2 regions of the Pseudomonas sp. UTLPPB19802 genome follow, and region 2 is predicted to be linked to the other one. Evidence: predicted binding sites of a transcription regulator. Region 2 holds the regulator's gene; the other holds the start of a gene.
What was found. The regulator sigma-54, encoded in region 2, starts transcription at its own class of promoters, with help from an activator protein. The targets are predictions, from matches to a motif close to ANTGGCATNNANNTTGCTNT.
Positions count from the first base shown of each region.

Region 1 (10,129 bases), 3.0 Mb from region 2:
AGTCCGGAACGGTGATGGCGTTGCTCCATCACCGCTCGTTACGTTGCTCAGGTCACCGCGATCTCGACCTGGTCGCCCACCCAACGCACCGGCCAGACGCGTAATTGCTGCTCCGGATACTCCAGGCAACTGCCGTCCTCCAGGCTGAAATGCTGCTTGTACAGCGGCGAGGCGATCACTGGCTGGCCCTTGATGTGGCCGACGATACCGCGGCCGATCACATTGGCGCCGGACAACGGGTCATGGTTGTCGATCGCATACAGGGTGCGGCCCTCGGCGCCGTCGGGCAGGTAGAACAGGGCGACCTGGGCACAGTGGAACCAGACCACCACGCCGGAGTTTTCCACCAGGTCTTCGCGCTGGCAGACCGCCTGCCACTGGATATCGTTGGCAAAGCTGTGTTGTACGGTTGACTGGCCCATCAGACCACCTCCTCGTGTACGGGAATCAGGTTGAGTTCATTGGCACGCACCGGCCGGCGCTGCGCGCGTTCCTTGACGAAATGGATGTCCGGGTCGCCGCGCTGGTCGTTGACGAAGGTGCGGAAGCGCTTGAGTTTTTCCGGGTCGCTGATCGCGTTGGCCCATTCACACTCGTAACGATCAACCACCAGTTGCAACTGGCTTTCCAGCTCGGCGGCCAGCCCGAGGCTGTCGTCGATGACCACCGCCTTGAGGTAGTCGAGGCCGCCCTCGAGGTTCTCGCGCCAAACCGAGGTGCGTTGCAGCCGGTCGGCGGTGCGGATGTAGAACATCAGGAAACGGTCGATGTAGCGGATCAGCGTCTGGTCATCCAGGTCGGTGGCGAACAGTTCGGCATGGCGCGGGCGCATGCCGCCGTTGCCGCAGACATACAGGTTCCAGCCTTTCTCTGTGGCGATCACGCCAATGTCCTTGCTTTGCGCTTCGGCGCATTCGCGGGTGCAACCGGATACCGCCAGCTTGAACTTGTGCGGTGCACGCAGGCCCTTGTAGCGATTCTCCAGCAGCAGGGCCATGGCCACGCTGTCCTGCACGCCGTAGCGGCACCAGGTGCTGCCAACGCAGGACTTCACTGTGCGCAGCGACTTGCCGTAGCCATGGCCGGTTTCGAAGCCGGCCTCGATCAACTCGCCCCAGATCTGCGGCAGTTCGTGCAGTTGCGCGCCAAACAGGTCGATGCGCTGGCCGCCGGTGATCTTGGTGTAGAGGTCGTATTTCTTGGCCACCTGCCCGAGGACAATCAGCTTGTCCGGGGTGATTTCCCCGGCGGCGATCCGCGGGATGATCGAGTAGGTGCCGTTCTTCTGCATGTTGGCCATGAAGGTGTCGTTTGTGTCCTGCAGCGGCACCAGCGCCTTGTTGGTGATCGGCCGGTTCCAGCAGGAGGCGAGGATCGAGCCCACCGCCGGCTTGCAGATGTCGCAGCCGGTATGGCCCTTGCCGTGACGCGCGAGCAGATCCTCGAAGGTCTCGATGGCGCCCACCCGTACCAGCGCATACAGCTCCTGGCGGGTATAGGCGAAGTGTTCGCACAGGCTCTTGTCGACTGCCACACCACGGGCGACCAGTTCGTGTTCGAAGACCTGCTTGAGCAGTGCGCTGCAACCGCCGCAGCCGGTGGCGGCCTTGGTCTGGGCCTTGAGATCGGAGAGATCGCTACAGCCGGCGTCCACTGCGCAGCAGATCGCGCCCTTGGTGACGTTGTGGCAGGAGCAGATGGTCGCCGTCTCGGGCAGGGCGTCGGCACCGAGGGCCGGGGCGCCTTGGCTCAGCGGCAGGATCAGGCCGGCCGGGTCCTCGGGCAGGGCGATAGCATTCTGCACGTACTGCAGCAGGGTGTCGTAGTAGCTGTTATCGCCGACCAGTACGGCACCGATGACTTTCTTGCCCTCGGCGTCGACCACCAGGCGGCGGTAGGCCGAGTTGGCCTCGTCGATGAAACGGTAGCTGCGCGCGCCTGGCGTGGCGCCGTGGGCATCGCCGATGGAGCCGACATCGACGCCGAGCAGCTTGAGCTTGGTCGACATGTCGGCACCATTGAAGGTATCGGCGGTGTCGCCGGCCAGGCGCGCGGCGACATTGCGCGCCATGCTGTAGCCCGGTGCCACCAGGCCGAACACGCTGCCGTTCCATGAAGCGCACTCACCGATAGCCGATATGGCCGGGTCGCTGGTTTGGCAATGGGCGTCGATGACAATGCCGCCGCGTGCCGCGATTTCCAGGCCGCTGTTGCGTCCCAGCAGGTCCTGCGGACGGATCCCGGCGGAAAATACGATCAGGTCGGTTTCGAGAAATTCGCCGCCGTCGAAATTCATCCGATAACGGTATTGCTCGCCGGCGGCGATTTCCTGGGTTGCCCGGGACAGGTGCACGCCGACGCCCAGTTGTTCGATCTGCGCCTTGAGCGCGGCACCGCCATCGTTGTCCAGTTGCACCGGCATCAGGCGCGGGGCGAACTCGACCACGTGCGCCTCCAGGCCAAGGGACTTGAGCGCATTGGCCGCCTCCAGGCCAAGCAGGCCGCCGCCGACCACCACGCCGCGGCGGGCCTGGGCGGCAGCCTCACGGATTGCATCGAGATCGTCGAGAGTGCGGTAGACCAGGCGTGCCGAGCCTTCGGAACCGGGAATCGGCGGCACGAACGGATAGGAACCGGTGGCCAGGATCAACTGGTCGTAAGGCTGGCGGCCGGAGCGGGTGACGATCTCCCGTTGCTCGCGGTCGATCTCCAGCACCTCGACGCCCAGGTGCAACTGGACGCCATTGCGTTCATACAGGCCGGGTTCGCCAAGGGCCAGGGCGTGAGCATCCTTGCCGGCGAAATACTCGGACAGGTGCACGCGGTCATAGGCCGGCTGCCATTCCTCACCATATACATGCAGCTCGAAGTGACGCAGGGCACCACGCTCGATCAACTGCTCGACGCAGTGATGGCCGACCATGCCATTACCCACGATCACCAGTTTCTTGCGATGTTCGACATTCACGATAGCGTTCATGGAGCTTCCTCGGATCACGGCCAATCACGGGCTGGCCCAGCCAGAAAAAATGCAAAAAAAAACGCCTGGAGCCGAAGCTCCAGGCGCCTTTGCCTGGTGTTTTTATGCCTGTTCCTTGTGTGATCGCCGTTGACCACCGGAACGGTCTGCCTGGTCATTCATGGCAGAGGGTAGCGAGATAAAAGCAGGGAGCGTGCCAAGTGCGGATTTCTCGGTTTTCCCAGGGTTTGGCGCTGTTATTGGGGAAAAAGCGACCGTTCTTGGTGCATGTCGTACCGGGCTCGCCAGCTATGAGGGCGTTCTATCAATACACATCGCGCACATACCGCTTGTCCGCCGCCAGCGCAGTGACATACGCCTGTGCCCGATCAGCATCCAACCCGCCATGGGTACGCACCACCTGCTTGAGCGCGGCATCGACATCCCGTGCCATCCGGCTGGCGTCGCCACACACATAGAACCCGGCACCTTCCTCCAGCCAGGCCCACAATTGCGCGCCTTGCTCGATCATCCGCTGCTGCACGTAGATTTTTTTTGCCTGGTCCCTGGAGAACGCGGTATCGAGCCGTTGCAGATGCCCCTGTTCACACCAGTCCTGCAGTTCCTCGCGGTAATAGAAGTCGCTGGCCGCATGCTGTTCACCGAAGAACAGCCAGTTTTTCCCGGTAGCCCCGATCGCCTGGCGCTCTTGCAGGAAGGCGCGGAACGGCGCGATCCCGGTCCCCGGCCCGACCATGATCATCGGTGCCTGGGGATCGGCCGGCGGACGGAAGTTCGCCGATTTCTGCACGAAGACCGGCACCTCCAGGCCGTCGGCACGATCGGCCAGGAACCCCGAGCAGCAGCCGGCCCGCGCTTGTCCGGCACTTTCATAACGTACGGTGGAAACCGTCAGGTGCACTTCGCCCGGATGCACCTTGGGGCTCGAAGAAATCGAATACAGCCGCGGTTGCAGCGGTTTCAGGCAATCGACCAGTTCCTGGGCGCCCAGCTCGACCTGCAGCTCGCGCAACAGGTCCGCCGGTTGCCGGCCCCAGAGCCAGTCCTTGAGTTCGGTCTTGTGTTCGTCGGCCAGCAGGCGCTTGAGCTGGCTGCTGCCCGAACGCTGAAACACCAGTTGCAGCAGCGCCGGGCTGATGCGGCCGATCTCCAGGTGACGACTCAGCGCTTCGACCAGTGGCATGGGCGTTTGGTCCTTGATGGTCACCACGGTTTCGGCACTGGTCGCTCCCAGGCAACGCCGCAGTTGTTCCACCTGCTCGGGGCAGTGGCTGGGCCACACGCCGAGGGCATCGCCGGCCTGATACTCAAGGCCGCTGTCGCCTAGCTCGAAGACAAACTGGCGGGTTTCCTTGCCCGCTTCCGGGCCACTGAGCAGGCGGTTGTGTTTCAACCGGGCCGGCAACGGCTGCTGGCGGCTGTAGCGCGGGGTGCCGGCAATCGGTGCGGGCTTGTCGGCCAAGGCCGAGTCGAGCTTGTCCAGCCAGGCGCTGGCCGGTTCCTGGTAGTCCGGCTCACAGTCGACCCGCGCTGCCAGGCGTTGCGCGCCGAGGCTGTGCAGCCGCTCGTCGAGCTTGCGCCCGAAGCCGCAGAACTGGTCGTAGCTGGAGTCACCAAAGGCCAGCACGGCAAAGCGCAGGTTCGCCAGGTTCGGGGCACTGTCCGCTTCCAGCGCCTGCCACAGGCCATGGGCATTATCCGGTGGATCACCGTCGCCGAAGGTGCTGGTCAGCAACAGGGCGCGACCGGCCTGGCTCAGGTCCTGGGCCTGTATGCTGTCCATCGACGCCAGGCGCACCCGGTGCCCCTTTTCCTGCAGGCGCTCGGCGGCCGACTTGGCGAACGCCTCCACGGTGCCGGTCTGGGACGACCAGAGCAGCAGCAGGGGCGGTTTTTCCTCCGCGAGGGTTGGACTCGCCAGCGCCTGGGGCTGGGCCTGCCGGGCGAACAGGCCGGCCAGGATGCCTTCGAGGATCAGTCGGTTCGACGGCTGCAAGGGGGCATTGGCCGGCAGCGTCGGTACCCCGGTGTCGGCCTGGCTGCTGCCGAGCCCAAGCAGGAAACCTTGCAGGTAGAGATTTTCCTGGGGAGCCAGCTGGATGCTGGGGGCGGTGTCGAGCCCGAGGATCCGGGCCAGGGCTTGAGTCTGCATGGTATGCGGAGCCTCCGTGCGCGTGGGCGAGGGCAGTGGATCAGGCTTGGGCGAGTCGACCCGGCTGAGGGCCACGGTGCTGAACTTGAATTCCGGTTGCAGCGAGATCGGGTCCACGGCGTCGCTGGTGACGGCATTGATCGCCAGGTCATCGCCGTAGACATCGTTCCAGTGGAAGGGCGCGAAACAGTTGCCCGGTGCCACCCGCTCGCTGATCTGCGCCGGCAGCACCGCACGGCCACGCTGGGAGCGAACCTCGACGCCATCTTTCTCGAGGATGCCCAGGCGCGCCGCGTCCAGCGGGTTGATCTCGACGAAGGGACCGGGGTTGAGCTTGTTCAGCGCCGGCACCTTGCCGGTCTTGGTCAGGGTGTGCCACTGGTGTTGCAGGCGACCGGTGTTGAGCACCAGCGGGAACTGATCGTCGGGTTGGTCCGCCGCAGGCTGCCAGGGCCGGGCGAAGAACATCGCCTTGCCGCTGGCGGTGGGGAACAGCAGGCGCGGTAGGCTGCCATCGGCCGCGGCCTGTGTGCCGTCATTGAGGTAGCGGATCGGGTTGCGATCCTGTTGTTGTTCGGGGCCGCAGGGCCACTGTACGGGTGTCCGCTCCAGGCGTTCGTAGCTGGCGCCACGCAGGTCGTAGCCGGTCTTGGGGTTCCAGGCGCGCTTGATCTCCTCGAACACTTCGGCGGCGTTGGCATAGCTGAAGGCTTCGGCATAGCCCATCTCACAGGCCACCCTGGCGATGATCTGCCAGTCCGGCAGGGCCTGGCCCGGCGCGTCGACAGCCTTGCGCATCAGCGTCAGGTTGCGTTCCGAGTTGATCATCACGCCCTGGGCCTCGGCCCACAGCGCAGCCGGCAGGAGAATATCGGCGTAGCGGTTGGTCTCGGTGTCGAGAAAGGCATCCTGGGCGATCACCAGTTCGGCGGCCTGCAGCCCGGCAATGACCTTCTGCCGGTTGGGCAGCGAGGCCACCGGGTTGGTGCAGATGATCCAGCATGCCTTGACCTTGCCGGCCTGCATATCCTCGAACAGGGCGACGCTACCGCCACCGACCCGTTGACTGAGGCTGTCGCGGGGGATCTGCCAGAGGTCTTCGATGAACGCACGGTCGGCGGGCACCAGGGCCGAGCGCTGGCCAGGCAGGCCAGGGCCCATATAGCCCATTTCACGGCCGCCCATGGCATTGGGCTGGCCGGTGAGGGAGAACGGCCCGCTGCCGGGACGGCAGATCGCCCCGGTGGCCAGGTGCAGGTTGCACAGTGCATTGGTGTGCCAGGTGCCGTGGGTGCTCTGGTTCAGGCCCATGGTCCAGCAGCTCATCCACTCGGATGCTTCGCCGATCCACTGTGCGGCCTGGCGGATCTGCGCCTCGGGCAGGCCGGTGAGGGTGGCGACCCGGGCCGGATGATAGTCCTCGAGAAACTCCGGCAGTGCGTCCCAGCCCTCGGTGAAACGGGCGATGAACTCGGGATCGGTATGGTCGTTCTTCACCAGCAGGTGCAACAGGCCGTTGAGCAGGGCCAGGTCGCTGCCCGGCTTGATCTGCAGGAACAGGTCGGCCTTATCGGCGGTGGCATTGCGCCGCGGGTCGACCACGATCAGTCGGGCACCAGCCTTGAGCCGGTCCATCAGGCGCAGGAACAGGATCGGGTGACAGTCGGCCATGTTTGCGCCGATCACGAAAAACAGGTCGGCCTTGTCGAAATCCTGATAGGAGCCGGGCGGTCCGTCGGCCCCCAGCGACAGCTTGTAGCCGGCCCCTGCGCTGGCCATGCACAGGCGCGAATTGGACTCGATCAGGTTGGTGCGGACAAAACCCTTGGCCAGCTTGTTGACCAGGTACTGGGCCTCCAGTGACATCTGTCCGGAGACATAGAACGACAGCGCATCCGGGCCATGCTCGTCGAGAATAGACCGAAGCCGGCGGGCGGTCTCGCTGATGGCCTGGTCCATGCCGACCTGGCCGGGGTCGCGCCGGCGCTCATGGCGCATGAAGGCCTGGGCCATCCGTCCGGGATGGTTGAGCGGTTGGGCGCAGGTACTGCCCTTGGTGCACAGGCGACCGAAATTGGTCGGGTGCTGCTTGTCGCCGCTGACCTTGATCACCTGGTTGTCGCGCACCTCCATGACGATGCCGCAACCGACACCGCAGTAGGGGCACACGCTGCGTACGCTGGTCTGGGCCATGGTTTGCCGCTCCTGCCGAAAACTGCCGGAAATGAAAAAGGCGCTGTGTCGCACACCGTCGAAACGGGGCAACACAACGCCTTTGTCGTGAAATCAGTCGTCCGCGTTGACGACTGTTGTTCCGGTTGTAGCAAGCTTTGCGCCAATGTGCGCGATAGCCTGAATCAGCAGGTTCCGGGGCGCCTGGTCGGGCGCTGTCGCCAGCAAGCCGGCTCCCGCGAAGGGCCGATTTGCACCGTCAAAGGTTATCGGGTGGTGCGCCTGCTCCAGCTTGGGGCATGAATCAGGGGCGCGAGGCAAACACCTCGCCAATGCTGCGGCGCTTGGCCTGGGCTTCGCAGGCGCAGATCAATTGCTCCAGGTCCTCGGGAGTGACGTCGATGAATTCCTCCATCTGTGCCAGGGCCTGTTCCATGTCCGCACGGGTGATGCCTGGTGGCTCACCTGGCTGAGGGCTGCTGATGAAGGTGCTGGGCGGCTCGACATGCACCTTGGGATAACGCACACGAGTCAGGTTGTTGTAGCCGACCGCAACCGACAGCAGACAGGCCGCCGCGAGCATTACCGGTTCCAGTACCTGCCAGCCAAGGGCGACGGTATCCGGATCGGCGATCACCATCAGCAGCGCCAGGGCTCCGGCCGGCGGATGCAGGCAGCGCAACAGGCACATCGCAAGTATGGCAAGCCCGACCGCCAGGCCGGCGCTTTCCAGGCTGCGGCCCAGGAAATGCACCACCAGCATCGAGACCAGGGTGGCACAGAGATAACTGCCAATGAGTGACCAGGGCTGGGCGAGGGCGCCCGAAGAGACGGCGAACAGCAACACCGCCGATGCGCCCAATGGTCCGATCAGATGCAGTGCCACCGGCAAGCCGAACAGCTGGCCGCAGGTCCAGACACTGATCACCGTACCGAGGGCAACGCCAATGGCAGCACGACTCCATTCAGTAGGACGGGTATTGAGGGAGGGCGGCAACAGACGACGAGACCAGCGGGCAAGCATGTCGGGAACGATCCACTTCGATAGACATTGGGAAAAAAAATGGGCTTGTGCGACTGGCGCAAAGCCCTTTGAAAGTTCCAACATTTGGGGGAAGGAACGAGCCCAGTGTGCCGTGCCCCTCGAACTGTGACTAATTCATAATAATGCGCTTTAACTTCATTATTATTGAATTTAAATGATGGGGGACTGGCCAGGCAGGTAATCCAATCCCCGTTCCTTGTCCGGTATGCCGAGAATGCGCTCGCGCGTTTCGTTGCCGAACAGCAAACGTTCGATGACACGCCGGAATTCCGGGTCATCGGCCAGTGGCCCCTTGAAGGCCACCAGTGCATCGCGCAATCCCATCAACCCGAGCAATGCCGAGGCTGCGATGCCGGGCGGTGCAACCACGTCCGCTGCCGGTGGCGGCAGGACGCTGCGAGCCAGGGACTGGATGGGGTCTTGCTCGTTTGGGTCGCACATGGAAGTTCCTTGCCAATGGCTGCGGCATTCGCTCGGGAAGAATCAGATACGTCGTGACGAAATCGGAAATGCCCGGCTTGCTAGTAGGAAAAGCCGGCGTTTGAGTTCAGTCGATCGCCGAACTCAGTGTAAGTCAGCAGTCTGTCCGAGCCGGTTGGGCAAGGATTGAAGTAGCCGTCATATTTACGGGTTTGTGCGTAGGAACTTTCTAACTACCTTTCTATGACCACTGCGGCCCAGCGGCCCGGACTCACTCCGCGACACGGACCAGCCCTGGCTGCAAGCCGAACACTTCGACACCGTCGGGTGTCGACTGTCCGGTGGTGACCGGAACACGCCTGGCGGGCTGGTCCAGCGCTTCGCGATAGTCGACCGTCATCCCCTTGGCATCGCGCTGGATCGCCGCTGCCGGCACGACGATCGCCTGGTCGTTGCGGTAGGTGACGATAGTCAGGCGCGCGCTCATGCCCAGGCGCACGCGTTGCAACTGCTCGCGGCTCAGCTTGGGAACCGACAGGGTCACCGGGAACTGGGCGCTGCTGCCCGGCGCATCATTGGGCAGCGCCAGGCTGCTGACGATATCGACCGAGCCGCTGAGCCGTTCACCGTCGAAGCCGTCGCCGAGGATCTCCACGCTCTGGCCCTGGTGCAGTTGGTTGATATCCAGTTCGGAGACTTTGCTGACGATCTTCAACTGCTCGATGTTCGCCAGGCCGAACAGAACCTGCCCCTGGTTGACCCGGCTGCCGGTCTGAACCGGTGCCGAATTGTTGCTGGCCGAGTTCTGCGAGCTGCCGCCACCGGGAGCGGGGACAACGATGCCGGCAAACGGAGCGACAACATCCTTGCCGTCGAGCAGGGCTTTCAGCGCCTCGTACTTGACGGTGGCATTGGTCAGTTCCATATCGGCGATCTGTCGGTATTCGCCCTTGCCCTGGTCCAGTGCCTGTTGCAGGTCGCCCTCGGCGGCTGTGAGGTCCATGCGTTGGCTCTGCAACTGCTGCTGCAGGTCCTGCAGTTCATTGCGCGGAATGATGCCGCGCTCGAACAGGTTCTGGCTCTCGTTCAGTTTGCGCTCCGAGTTGCTGACCGTCATCTGCGAGCTGCGCAGGGTGCGCCGGGCCCGGGCGACCTGCTGGCTGTTGTTCCAGTCCTGCAGCTCCTGCACCGAGCGGCGGGCCTTGAGCTGGGCGGACAGGGCATCGCGCAACTGGATCTCCAGCAGTCCCGGGTCCATTTGCAGCAAGGTCTGTCCGGCCTCGACCCGTTGCCCCTGTTCCACCAGGATCGCCCGCACGTTGCCTTCGAAGGGGGCGGTCAGGATGATGGTTTTCTGCGG
Region 1 covers NZ_AP048545.1:4,211,011-4,221,139, forward strand. Annotated here, with positions in the region: gene AC6I6U_RS18675 (efflux transporter outer membrane subunit) at 1-2, shown strand, start outside; gene nirD (nitrite reductase small subunit NirD) at 48-422, opposite strand; gene nirB (nitrite reductase large subunit NirB) at 422-2,980, opposite strand; gene AC6I6U_RS18690 (bifunctional nitrate reductase/sulfite reductase flavoprotein subunit alpha) at 3,285-7,325, opposite strand; gene AC6I6U_RS18695 (HPP family protein) at 7,609-8,328, opposite strand; gene AC6I6U_RS18700 (hypothetical protein) at 8,500-8,790, opposite strand; gene AC6I6U_RS18705 (efflux RND transporter periplasmic adaptor subunit) at 9,041-10,129, opposite strand, start outside.
Region 1: the regulator sigma-54 is predicted to act here: its motif matches at 3,162-3,181, upstream of nirB (nitrite reductase large subunit NirB).

Region 2 (10,129 bases):
TGCCGGCCGACGCGCTGTATGGCGCCCAGACCCAGCGTGCCGTGAACAACTTCCCCATCAGCCACCAGCGCATGCCGACGCAGTTCATTCGTGCCCTGATCCTGGCCAAGGCCGCAGCGGCCCAGGCCAACGTCGAGCTGGGTCAGGTGAGCGCGGCTCAGGGCAAGGCCATCGTCGATGCCTGCCATGGCCTGCTCGGAGGCGACTTCATGGTGCATTTCCCGGTGGATATCTACCAGACCGGTTCCGGCACCAGTTCCAACATGAACGCCAACGAGGTGATCGCGACCCTCGCCAGCCGTCTGCTGGGCGAGCCGGTGAACCCCAACGACCACGTCAACTGCGGTCAAAGCAGCAACGACATCATTCCGACCACCATCCACGTCAGTGCCGCGCTGGCCTTGCACGAGCAACTGCTGCCGGCCCTGGCGCACCTGGTGCAGGTCACCGAAGCCAAGGCCGAACAGGTTCACCCGTTCATCAAGACCGGCCGTACTCACCTGATGGATGCGATGCCGGTGCGCCTGAGCCAGGTACTCAATGGCTGGGCGGCACAGCTCAAGGCCAACGTCCTGCATCTGCAGAACCTGCTGCCGAGCCTGCAGTCCCTGGCCCAGGGCGGCACCGCGGTCGGCACCGGTATCAATGCGCACCCGCGCTTCGCCGAATTGTTCAGTCGCCAGTTGAGCGCCTTGACCCATGTGTCGTTCACGCCGGGCAGCAACCTGTTCGCCCTGATCGGTTCCCAGGACACCGCCGTCGCCGTTTCCGGCCAGTTGAAGACCACTGCGGTGTCGCTGATGAAAATCGCCAATGACCTGCGCTGGATGAACTCCGGTCCCCTGGCCGGCCTGGCCGAAATAGAGCTGGAGGCCTTGCAGCCCGGCTCGTCGATCATGCCGGGCAAGGTCAATCCGGTGATTCCGGAAGCCACCGCCATGGTCGCGGCTCAGGTGATCGGCAACGACGGCACGATTGCCGTGGCCGGCCAGTCGGGCAACTTCGAGCTGAACGTGATGCTGCCGATCATTGCCCAGAACCTGCTGAGCAGCATCGAGCTGTTGGCCAACGCCAGCCGCCTGCTGGCCGACAAGGCCATCGCCAGCTTCAAGGTCAACGAGGCCAAGCTCAAGGAGGCGTTGTCGCGCAACCCGATCCTGGTCACTGCACTGAACCCGATCATCGGTTACCAGAAGGCTGCCGAGATTGCCAAGAAGGCCTATCAGCAAGGTCGTCCGATCATCGACGTCGCACTCGAACATACCGATCTGCCCCGCAGCCAACTGGAAACCCTGCTGGATCCGGAAAAGCTGACGGCTGGCGGCGTGTAACCCACTGCATTGTCTGGAGGTTCGTCATGGAACACTGGAGACGCACGATCGAAAGGGCCAACCGCCATTTCCACCTTGGCGAGCTGGTCGATGCCCGCGAGCACTACCTGCAGGCCCTGGCCCTGGCGCAGGTGCTGTTCGAGCGCTGGCCGGATGCGGAGGAGGCGGTAGCCGCCTGCGTGATATCCCACCACAACCTGGCGGACCTGCACCTGCGCCTCAACCAGCCGGAAGAGAGCGTCGAGTACCTGTGTGCCATTCACCAGCGCCTGCTGCAGGCGATGCAGGACACTCGACTCAGCCTCGCGCTACGTGAGGCTGCGCTGCATCAGAGCAGTAAAACCTACGTCGAGCTGCTGGCCTTCATCAGCGAGCACGGCGAATACCCTCGCACCAGCCGTCTGCTCCACAACCAGACGGCCTCCTCGGGCAATGTCCCGTCGAGTCATCAACATGGAGTTCATTGAAATGCCTCATGCCTTGCCTGCGCTGCCCTATAGCTACGACGCTCTGGAACCGCATATCGATGCCAAGACCATGGAGATTCACTACACCAAGCACCACCAGACCTACGTCACCAACCTCAACGCGGCCGTCGAAGGCTCGCAGTGGGCCGACTGGCCGGTGGAAAAGCTGGTTGCCGCAGTCGCAGAATTGCCGGAAAAAATGCGCCCGGCAGTGATCAATCATGGTGGCGGCCATGCCAACCATTCGTTGTTCTGGGCGGTGATGAGCCCGTTGGGCGGCGGTGAGCCGGAAGCGGCGCTGGGCAAGGCCATCAACGAGCAGTTGGGGGGCTTCGAGGCGTTCAAGGAAGCCTTCACCAAGGCTGCGCTGACGCGTTTCGGCAGTGGTTGGGCCTGGCTGAGCGTGACTCCACAGAAACAGCTGGTGGTCGAGAGCAGCGGCAACCAGGACAGCCCGCTGATGAACGGCAATACGCCGATCCTCGGCCTGGATGTATGGGAGCACGCGTACTACCTGCTGTACCAGAACCGTCGTCCGGAATACATCAACGCCTTCTACAACGTGATCAACTGGCCGGAAGTCGAACGGCGTTATCTCGCTGCCCTGGCGTGAAGCACACTACCAACAAGATCCAAAGCCGATGATGGAGACTGAAACCGTGGCAATGAGCAGATGGCGATTACTTCGCCAGGGAGTTGGCTGGCTATTGTTGCTGGCTGGAGTGGTATTGCTCGTTGCCCGGCTGTTGGGCTGGTCGGGAGGGGGCTGATAGCAGGGGCGTTGCTTCAATCATCGCCTGCAAGCCGGCTCCCGTGGGAGCGGGCTTGTTGCGAAGGTGTCTACTCGCCTTCGTCGAAATAGTTGTTGATCAGTGCCACCAGCGCGGCCATGGCCTCGTCTTCCTGTTCGCCTTCGGTCTTCATGTGGATCTTGGTGCCCTTGCCGGCAGCGAGCATCATCATGGCCATGATGCTCTTGCCGTCGACCATGCTCTCGGGCGTACGCCCTACCCGGATATTGCAAGGATACTGGCCGGCAACGCCGACGAACTTGGCGGAGGCACGGGCGTGCAACCCCAGCTTGTTGATGATTTCGATTTCCAGAGCGGGCATCGCGATGGTGATCCTTTCAGCTAAGGTCGCGGTGGCGGACCTGGACGTTCTTCAGGGATTGCTGCAGGAGCTGACCCAGGCGCTCGGTCAGGTAGACGGAGCGGTGATGCCCGCCAGTGCAGCCAATGGCAATAGTGACGTAAGCGCGGTTGCTGGCAGCGAAACGTGGCAACCATTTGAGCAAATAGCTGGAAATGTCCTGGAACATTTCCTCCACATCCGGTTGCGCAGCCAGGTATTCGGCCACCGGCTGATCAAGCCCGGATTGTTCGCGCAGCTCCGGTTTCCAGTAGGGGTTGGGCAGGCAGCGCACATCGAACACCAGGTCGGCGTCCACCGGCATGCCGCGCTTGAAGCCGAACGATTCTACCAGAAACGCAGTGCCCGGCTCCGGCTGGTTCAGCAGGCGCAGCTTGATGGTGTCGCGCAACTGATAGAGGTTGAGGTTGGTGGTGTTGACCTTGAGGTCCGCCAGGTCGGCGATCGGCCCGAGCAGGCTGCTCTCGTCGCGGATGGCCTCGGCTAGCGAGCGGTTGGCGTTGCTCAGGGGGTGGCGCCGACGGGTTTCGGAGAAGCGCTTGAGCAGCGTCTCCTCGTCGGCGTCCAGGTACAGGACGTCACACTGGATATGCCGCCCGCGGACTTCGTCGAGCAGTTCGGGAAAGCGCGACAGGTGGCTGGGCAGGTTGCGCGCATCGATGGATACGGCGACCAGTGGTTGCGCCAGCTCGGTATGGATCAGCGCCCGTTCGGCCAATTCCGGCAGCAAGCCGGCCGGCAGGTTGTCGATGCAGTAATAGCCATTGTCCTCGAGTACGTCGAGGGCAGTGCTTTTACCTGAGCCGGAGCGGCCGCTGACGATGATCAAGCGCATGATTACTGACCGTTTTGTACGTCCAGAACAACCTGATAGAGGGCTTCATTGCTTGGTGCGCCACGCAGCCGGTCACGCACCTCCTTGCGGTCCAGCATACTGGCGATCTGCCGGAGCAGTTCCAGGTGTGCATCGGTGGCGGCCTGCGGGACCAGCAGCACGAACAGCAGGTCTACCGGCGCACCGTCGATGGCGTCGAAATCGATCGGCGCATCCAGGTGCATCAGCGCGCTGACGGGGGCCTCGCAGCCCTTGAGGCGGCAGTGGGGAATGGCGATGCCGTTGCCAAAACCGGTTGAACCGAGTTTTTCGCGGGCAATCAGGCTCTCGTAGACATCCTGCATTTCCAGATCGGGCACTTCGCGGCTGATCAGGTTGGCGATTTGTTCGAGGGCGCGTTTCTTGCTGCCGCCCGGCACGTTCACCAGGGAACGGCCGGGGGTCAGGATATTTTCAAGTCGAATCATGGGAGGGAGTTAACGACCCGTACCTTGGAGCAGGTGCAGGTTCTTTTCCTTATGCTTTTTCAGTTGGCGATCCAGCTTGTCGGTCAGCAGGTCGATGGCTGCATACATGTCGTCATGTTCTGCGTTGGCGACCACCTCACCGCCGTGGATATGCAAAGTGGCTTCGATTTTCTGCTTCAGTTTTTCGACGGCCATTGTCACCTGTACATTGGTGATCTTGTCGAAGTGGCGTTCCAATCGGTCGAGCTTCTCGCCGATATAGGCACGCAGTGGTTCGGTCACTTCCAGTTGGTGTCCACTGATGTTGACTTGCATACAGCTTCTCCTTCGTTGCCAGTGCATAAAGCGGCAAGCCTGGTGGCTTGCCACTGGAACGCTGTGGCACGCCCGGCGGTTACATCAACCGCTTCCGTTCGCTGGAAGGCGCGATCCCGAGGGACTCGCGGTACTTGGCGACGGTACGACGGGCGACCTGAATGCCTTGTGCCTCCAGTAAACCAGCGATCTTGCTGTCGCTCAACGGCTTTTTCTGATTTTCCGCTGCAACCAGTTTCTTGATGATCGCGCGGATCGCCGTGGACGAGCATTCGCCGCCTTCGGAGGTGCTGACGTGGCTCGAGAAAAAGTATTTCAGTTCGTAGATGCCGCGCGGGGTATGCATGAATTTCTGGGTGGTAACCCGGGAAATGGTCGACTCGTGCATGCCCACGGCTTCGGCGATGTCATGCAGCACCAGCGGCTTCATCGCTTCGTCGCCATATTCCAGGAAGCCGCGCTGATGCTCGACGATCTGGGTGGCAACTTTCATCAGCGTCTCGTTGCGGCTCTGCAGGCTCTTGATGAACCAGCGCGCCTCCTGCAACTGGTTGCGCATGAAGGTGTTGTCGGCGCTAGTGTCGGCGCGGCGGACAAAGCCGGCATACTGCGGGTTGACCCGCAGGCGTGGCACCGACTCCTGGTTCAGTTCCACCAGCCAGCGCTCATTGTCCTTGCGCACGATCACGTCGGGCACCACGTATTCGGCCTCGGTCGACTCGATCTGCGAGCCGGGGCGCGGGTTGAGGCTCTGCACCAGCTCGATGACCTGGCGCAGTTCGTCCTCCTTGAGCTTCATGCGCCGCATCAGCTGGCTATAGTCGCGGCTGCCGAGCAGGTCGATAAAGTCGGTGACCAGGCGCTTGGCCTCGTTCAGCCAAGGGGTCTTGGCCGGCAGTTGGCGCAGTTGCAGCAGCAGGCATTCGCCGAGGTTGCGTGCGCCGATGCCGGCGGGCTCGAACTGCTGGATACGGTGCAGGACGGCTTCGATCTCGTCGAGCTCGATGTCCAGTTCCGGGTCGAATGCCTCGAGAATCTCCTCGAGCGTCTCGTCCAGGTAGCCCTGGTTGTTGATGCAGTCGATCAGGGTCACGGCGATCAGGCGATCGGTGTCGGACATTGGTGCCAGGTTCAATTGCCACAGCAGGTGGCTTTGCAGGCTTTCACCGGCGGACGTGCGGGTGGTGAAGTCCCACTCGTCATCATCGTTGCTGGGCAGGCTGCTGGCGCTGGTCTGGTAGACGTCTTCCCAGGCGGTGTCGACCGGGAGTTCGTTGGGAATGCGTTCGCTCCACTCGCCTTCGTCGATGTTGTCGACTGTCGGTGCAGCTTCCTGCTGATAGGAAGTTTCCGGAGCGTCGGGAGTGGTCTTCTGCTCGGCGTTGTCGGCCATTGGATCGCTGTTGTCGAAGTCGTCGCCTTCTTCCTGGCGCTCGAGCATCGGGTTGGATTCCAGGGCCTCCTGGATTTCCTGCTGAAGATCCAGGGTCGACAATTGGAGCAGTCGGATGGCCTGTTGCAGCTGCGGTGTCATCGTCAGCTGCTGGCCCATTTTCAGGACGAGCGATGGTTTCATGGCAGGGGCTTAACACCTTATTCGCCGGCGCGCATGCGCCATCCACTACAGGGCGCCGGAACGCCAAACATAAGCAAATTATATGCCTGAAACCGGAGTGTTTGCCTAGAGCGCTGTAACAATAAAACAGTGGTTTTTATCGAACATCGATGCGCTCCGGGCGGGTATTGGGCATCCCGATACTTACAGGCGGAACTCGTGGCCCAGGTAGACTTCCTTGACCAGTTCGTTGGCCAGGATGGTGTCCGAATCGCCTTCGGCGATCAGTTGTCCATCATTGACGATATAGGCGGTTTCGCAGATGTCCAGGGTCTCGCGGACGTTGTGGTCGGTGATCAGTACACCGATGCCCTTGGCCTTGAGGTGATGGATGATCTGCTTGATATCGCCCACGGAGATCGGGTCGACACCGGCGAATGGTTCGTCCAGCAGGATGAACTTCGGTGCGGTGGCCAAGGCGCGGGCGATTTCCACGCGACGGCGTTCACCACCGGACAGGCTCATGCCGAGGTTGTCGCGGATGTGGCTGATATGGAATTCCTGCAGCAGGCTTTCCAGCTCCTTGCGACGGCCGGCCTTGTCGAGGTCCTTGCGGGTCTCGAGGATCGCCATGATGTTGTCGGCCACCGACAGCTTGCGGAAAATCGAGGCTTCCTGCGGCAGGTAGCCGATCCCGGCACGGGCACGACCGTGCATCGGCTGGTGGCTGACGTCCTGGTCGTCGATCAGGACGCGGCCCTGATCGGCCTGGACCAGGCCAACGATCATGTAGAAACAGGTGGTCTTGCCGGCACCGTTGGGGCCGAGCAGGCCGACGATCTGTCCGCTTTCGATCGACAGGCTGACGTCACGCACCACCTGGCGACTCTTGTAGGCCTTGGCCAGATGCTGGGCTTTCAAAATTGCCATTACTGGGCCTTGTGCTCGTCGGTTTTCTTTTTCGGCTGGATCACCATGTCGATTCGCTGGCGCGGCGTGGTGATCGGGGTGCCGTTGGCGCGGCCGGCGGTAGCCACCTGCTTGACCGTGTCGTAGACGATTTTCTCGCCTTCGGTGGTGTTGCCGTCGTTGATCACCTTGGCCTGGTCGAGCAGGATGACGCGGTTCTGCTGGGCGTGGTACTGGATGGTCTTGCCATAGCCCTTGACCGGCTGCGGGTCGGTAGCTTTCTGCTTCTGCTCGAAATAGGCCGGGCTGCCGACTGAGGTGACCACGTCGATGGCGCCGTCCTTGGTTCGGGTCAGCGTCACGGTGTTGCCCTTAACGATCATCGAACCTTGAGTGATGATGACGTCGCCCTTGTAGGTGGCAATGCCTTGCTTGTCATCCAGTTGAGCGTCGTCAGCCTGAATGCGGATGGGCTGTTCGCTGTCGTTCGGCAGAGCCCAGGCGCTCACGCTTCCCAGTGCTGCGCCCAGGCTGAGCAAAATAGGGAGGGTTTTAACGAGACTCATACTGTCCTCTTACGTTCGATAGCAGGTGCATCCTGCTTTCTTCCAGATAGGCTTTCATGCCTTTGCCCGTGGTCACGCCATTGGGGCCGTCGATTCTAACGGCTTGCTCGGTCTGCGCATATTGCTTCTGTGGGAATACTGTCATCCGAGTTGTAGTAATAAGTACATTGCGCTGCTTTTCGTCGGTGCGGGCGACCCGTACCGAGTCGATCAGCTCGACCTCGGTGCCGTCCGGATTGACCTCGGCGCGTTCGCTCTGGACGTGCCAGGGAAAGGCGGTGCCGCGGTAGATCTGCATGTCGGGCTTGGTCACCACGGTGACATCGGAAACCTTGAGGTGCTCGACCTTGTCACCGGTCATGTCGTACTGGATCTTGCCGTCGGGCATGTACTGGACGCTGTGGGCGTTGACCGCATAGTAGTCGATAGCGGTGTTGTCCACTGGCGCGGCGGTCTGCTCCAGGAACCGTTCCGGACTGATGTTCCAGTAGCCGACGGCCGCGAACAGTGCGGCAATGACTCCAAACAGCAGAATGTTGCGAATCTTCTTGCTCAGCATAAAAGGCTCTACAGGTAGGCGGCGTGCGCCGCTTCGAGGCTGTCTTGGGCGCGCAGGATCAGTTCGCAGAACTCGCGGGCAGCACCTTCGCCACCACGGGCCTGGGTAATGCCATGGGCGTGTTCGCGCACGAAGCTTGCAGCATTGGCCACGGCCATGCCCAGGCCGACGCGCCGGATCACCGGCAGGTCGGGCAGGTCGTCGCCCAGATAGGCGACCTGCTCATAGCTTAGGCCGAGTTGGGCAAGCAGGGCGTCGAGTACCACCAGCTTGTCTTCGCGGCCCTGGAATACATGGGGAATGCCCAGGTTTTTGGCGCGTCGCTCGACCAGCACGGTCTTGCGACCGCTAATGATAGCGGTTTGCACGCCGGCGGCCATCAGCATCTTGATGCCTTGGCCGTCCAGTGTGCTGAATGACTTGAACTCGCTGCCGTCCTCGAGGAAATACAGGCGACCGTCGGTAAGTACGCCGTCGACGTCGAATACCGCCAGCTTGATGTTCTTGCCGCGTTGCAGCAGATCGATGCTCATTTACATTACTCCGGCGCGCAGCAGGTCGTGCATGTTCAAGGCGCCGACCGGGCGGTCCTCGTCATCGACGACCACCAGGGCGCTGATTTTATGGTCTTCCATGATTTTCAGGGCTTCGGCGGCGAGCATTTCGGCCCGTGCGGTCTTGCCGTGAGGGGTCATGACGTCTTCGATCAGGGCGCTGTGGATATCGATGGTGCGGTCCAGGGTGCGGCGCAGGTCGCCGTCGGTGAAGATCCCGGCGAGACGGCCGTCGGCCTCGACGATCACGGTCATGCCCAGGCCCTTGCGAGTCATTTCCATCAGCGCGTTTTTCAGCAGGGTGCCGCGCAGCACGTTTGGCAACTCTTCGCCGGCGTGCATGACGTTTTCCACTTTCAGCAACAGGCGTCGCCCCAGGGCACCGCCCGGATGGGAAAAGGCGAAGTCTTCGGCGGTGAAGCCACGAGCCTCGAGCAGGGCGACGGCAAGGGCGTCGCCCATCACCAGGGCTGCGGTGGTCGACGACGTCGGAGCCAGGTTCAGCGGGCAGGCCTCGTGCTCGATGCGGGCGTTGAGGTTGACCTCGGCGGCCTTGGCCAGCGGTGAGTCGGGATTGCCGGTCAGGCTGATCAACTGGATGCCCAGGCGCTTGATCAGAGGCAGCAGAGTGACTATTTCCGAGGTCGAACCGGAGTTCGACAGGGCCAGGATGACGTCGTCACGAGTGATCATGCCCATGTCGCCGTGGCTGGCTTCCGCCGGGTGGACGAAGAACGCCGGAGTGCCGGTGCTCGCCAGGGTGGCGGCGATCTTGTTGCCGATGTGGCCGGACTTGCCCATGCCGAGCACGACCACGCGGCCCTTGCTGGCCAGAATCATCTCGCAAGCACGTACGAAATCTGCGTCGATATGGCTCAACAAGCCTTCTACGGCTTCTACTTCGAGGCGGATGGTGCGTTGTGCCGATTGAATCAGCTCGCTGGATTGGCTCATGTCAGAAATCGTATAGCCCGATGAAAAGGCGCGATTATAGCGGTAATGAACAATTCCCTCACGCTTGATCTTTACGCCATGAGCGTAGGGGTTGGCTATCCGTTTTCGTACGATGGTGTGTCAAAACCCACTGTACCTATCCTGAACAAGCACGGCTTCGGCCTTGGGCGGCTCGTATCAGCAGTGATATAGTTCGCGACCAGTTCGGCCCGCTCAGGATGTGCGCACCTCTTTACAGGGGCCTGGTGTCCGAGACAGAGGCTGCATCGCAAGGAGTTTAGATGAGCGTCGATAACGCCTACGCGGTCGAGCTGAAGGGGGTTTCCTTCAAGCGCGGCGCGCGCAGCATCTTCAATAATGTCGATATTCGCATCCCCCGGGGCAAGGTCACCGGCATCATGGGACCCTCCGGGTGTGGCAAGACCACGCTGCTGCGGCTGATGGGCGCCCAGTTGCGTCCGAGCA
Region 2 covers NZ_AP048545.1:7,165,833-7,175,961, reverse strand. Annotated here, with positions in the region: gene AC6I6U_RS31750 (class II fumarate hydratase) at 1-1,331, shown strand, start outside; gene AC6I6U_RS31745 (DUF2753 family protein) at 1,358-1,798, shown strand; gene AC6I6U_RS31740 (superoxide dismutase) at 1,800-2,411, shown strand; gene AC6I6U_RS31735 (HPr family phosphocarrier protein) at 2,639-2,911, opposite strand; gene rapZ (RNase adapter RapZ) at 2,928-3,785, opposite strand; gene ptsN (PTS IIA-like nitrogen regulatory protein PtsN) at 3,788-4,252, opposite strand; gene hpf (ribosome hibernation-promoting factor, HPF/YfiA family) at 4,262-4,567, opposite strand; gene AC6I6U_RS31715 (RNA polymerase factor sigma-54) at 4,647-6,143, opposite strand; gene lptB (LPS export ABC transporter ATP-binding protein) at 6,327-7,052, opposite strand; gene lptA (lipopolysaccharide transport periplasmic protein LptA) at 7,052-7,597, opposite strand; gene lptC (LPS export ABC transporter periplasmic protein LptC) at 7,584-8,156, opposite strand; gene AC6I6U_RS31695 (KdsC family phosphatase) at 8,165-8,689, opposite strand; gene AC6I6U_RS31690 (KpsF/GutQ family sugar-phosphate isomerase) at 8,690-9,664, opposite strand; gene AC6I6U_RS31685 (ATP-binding cassette domain-containing protein) at 9,946-10,129, shown strand, end outside.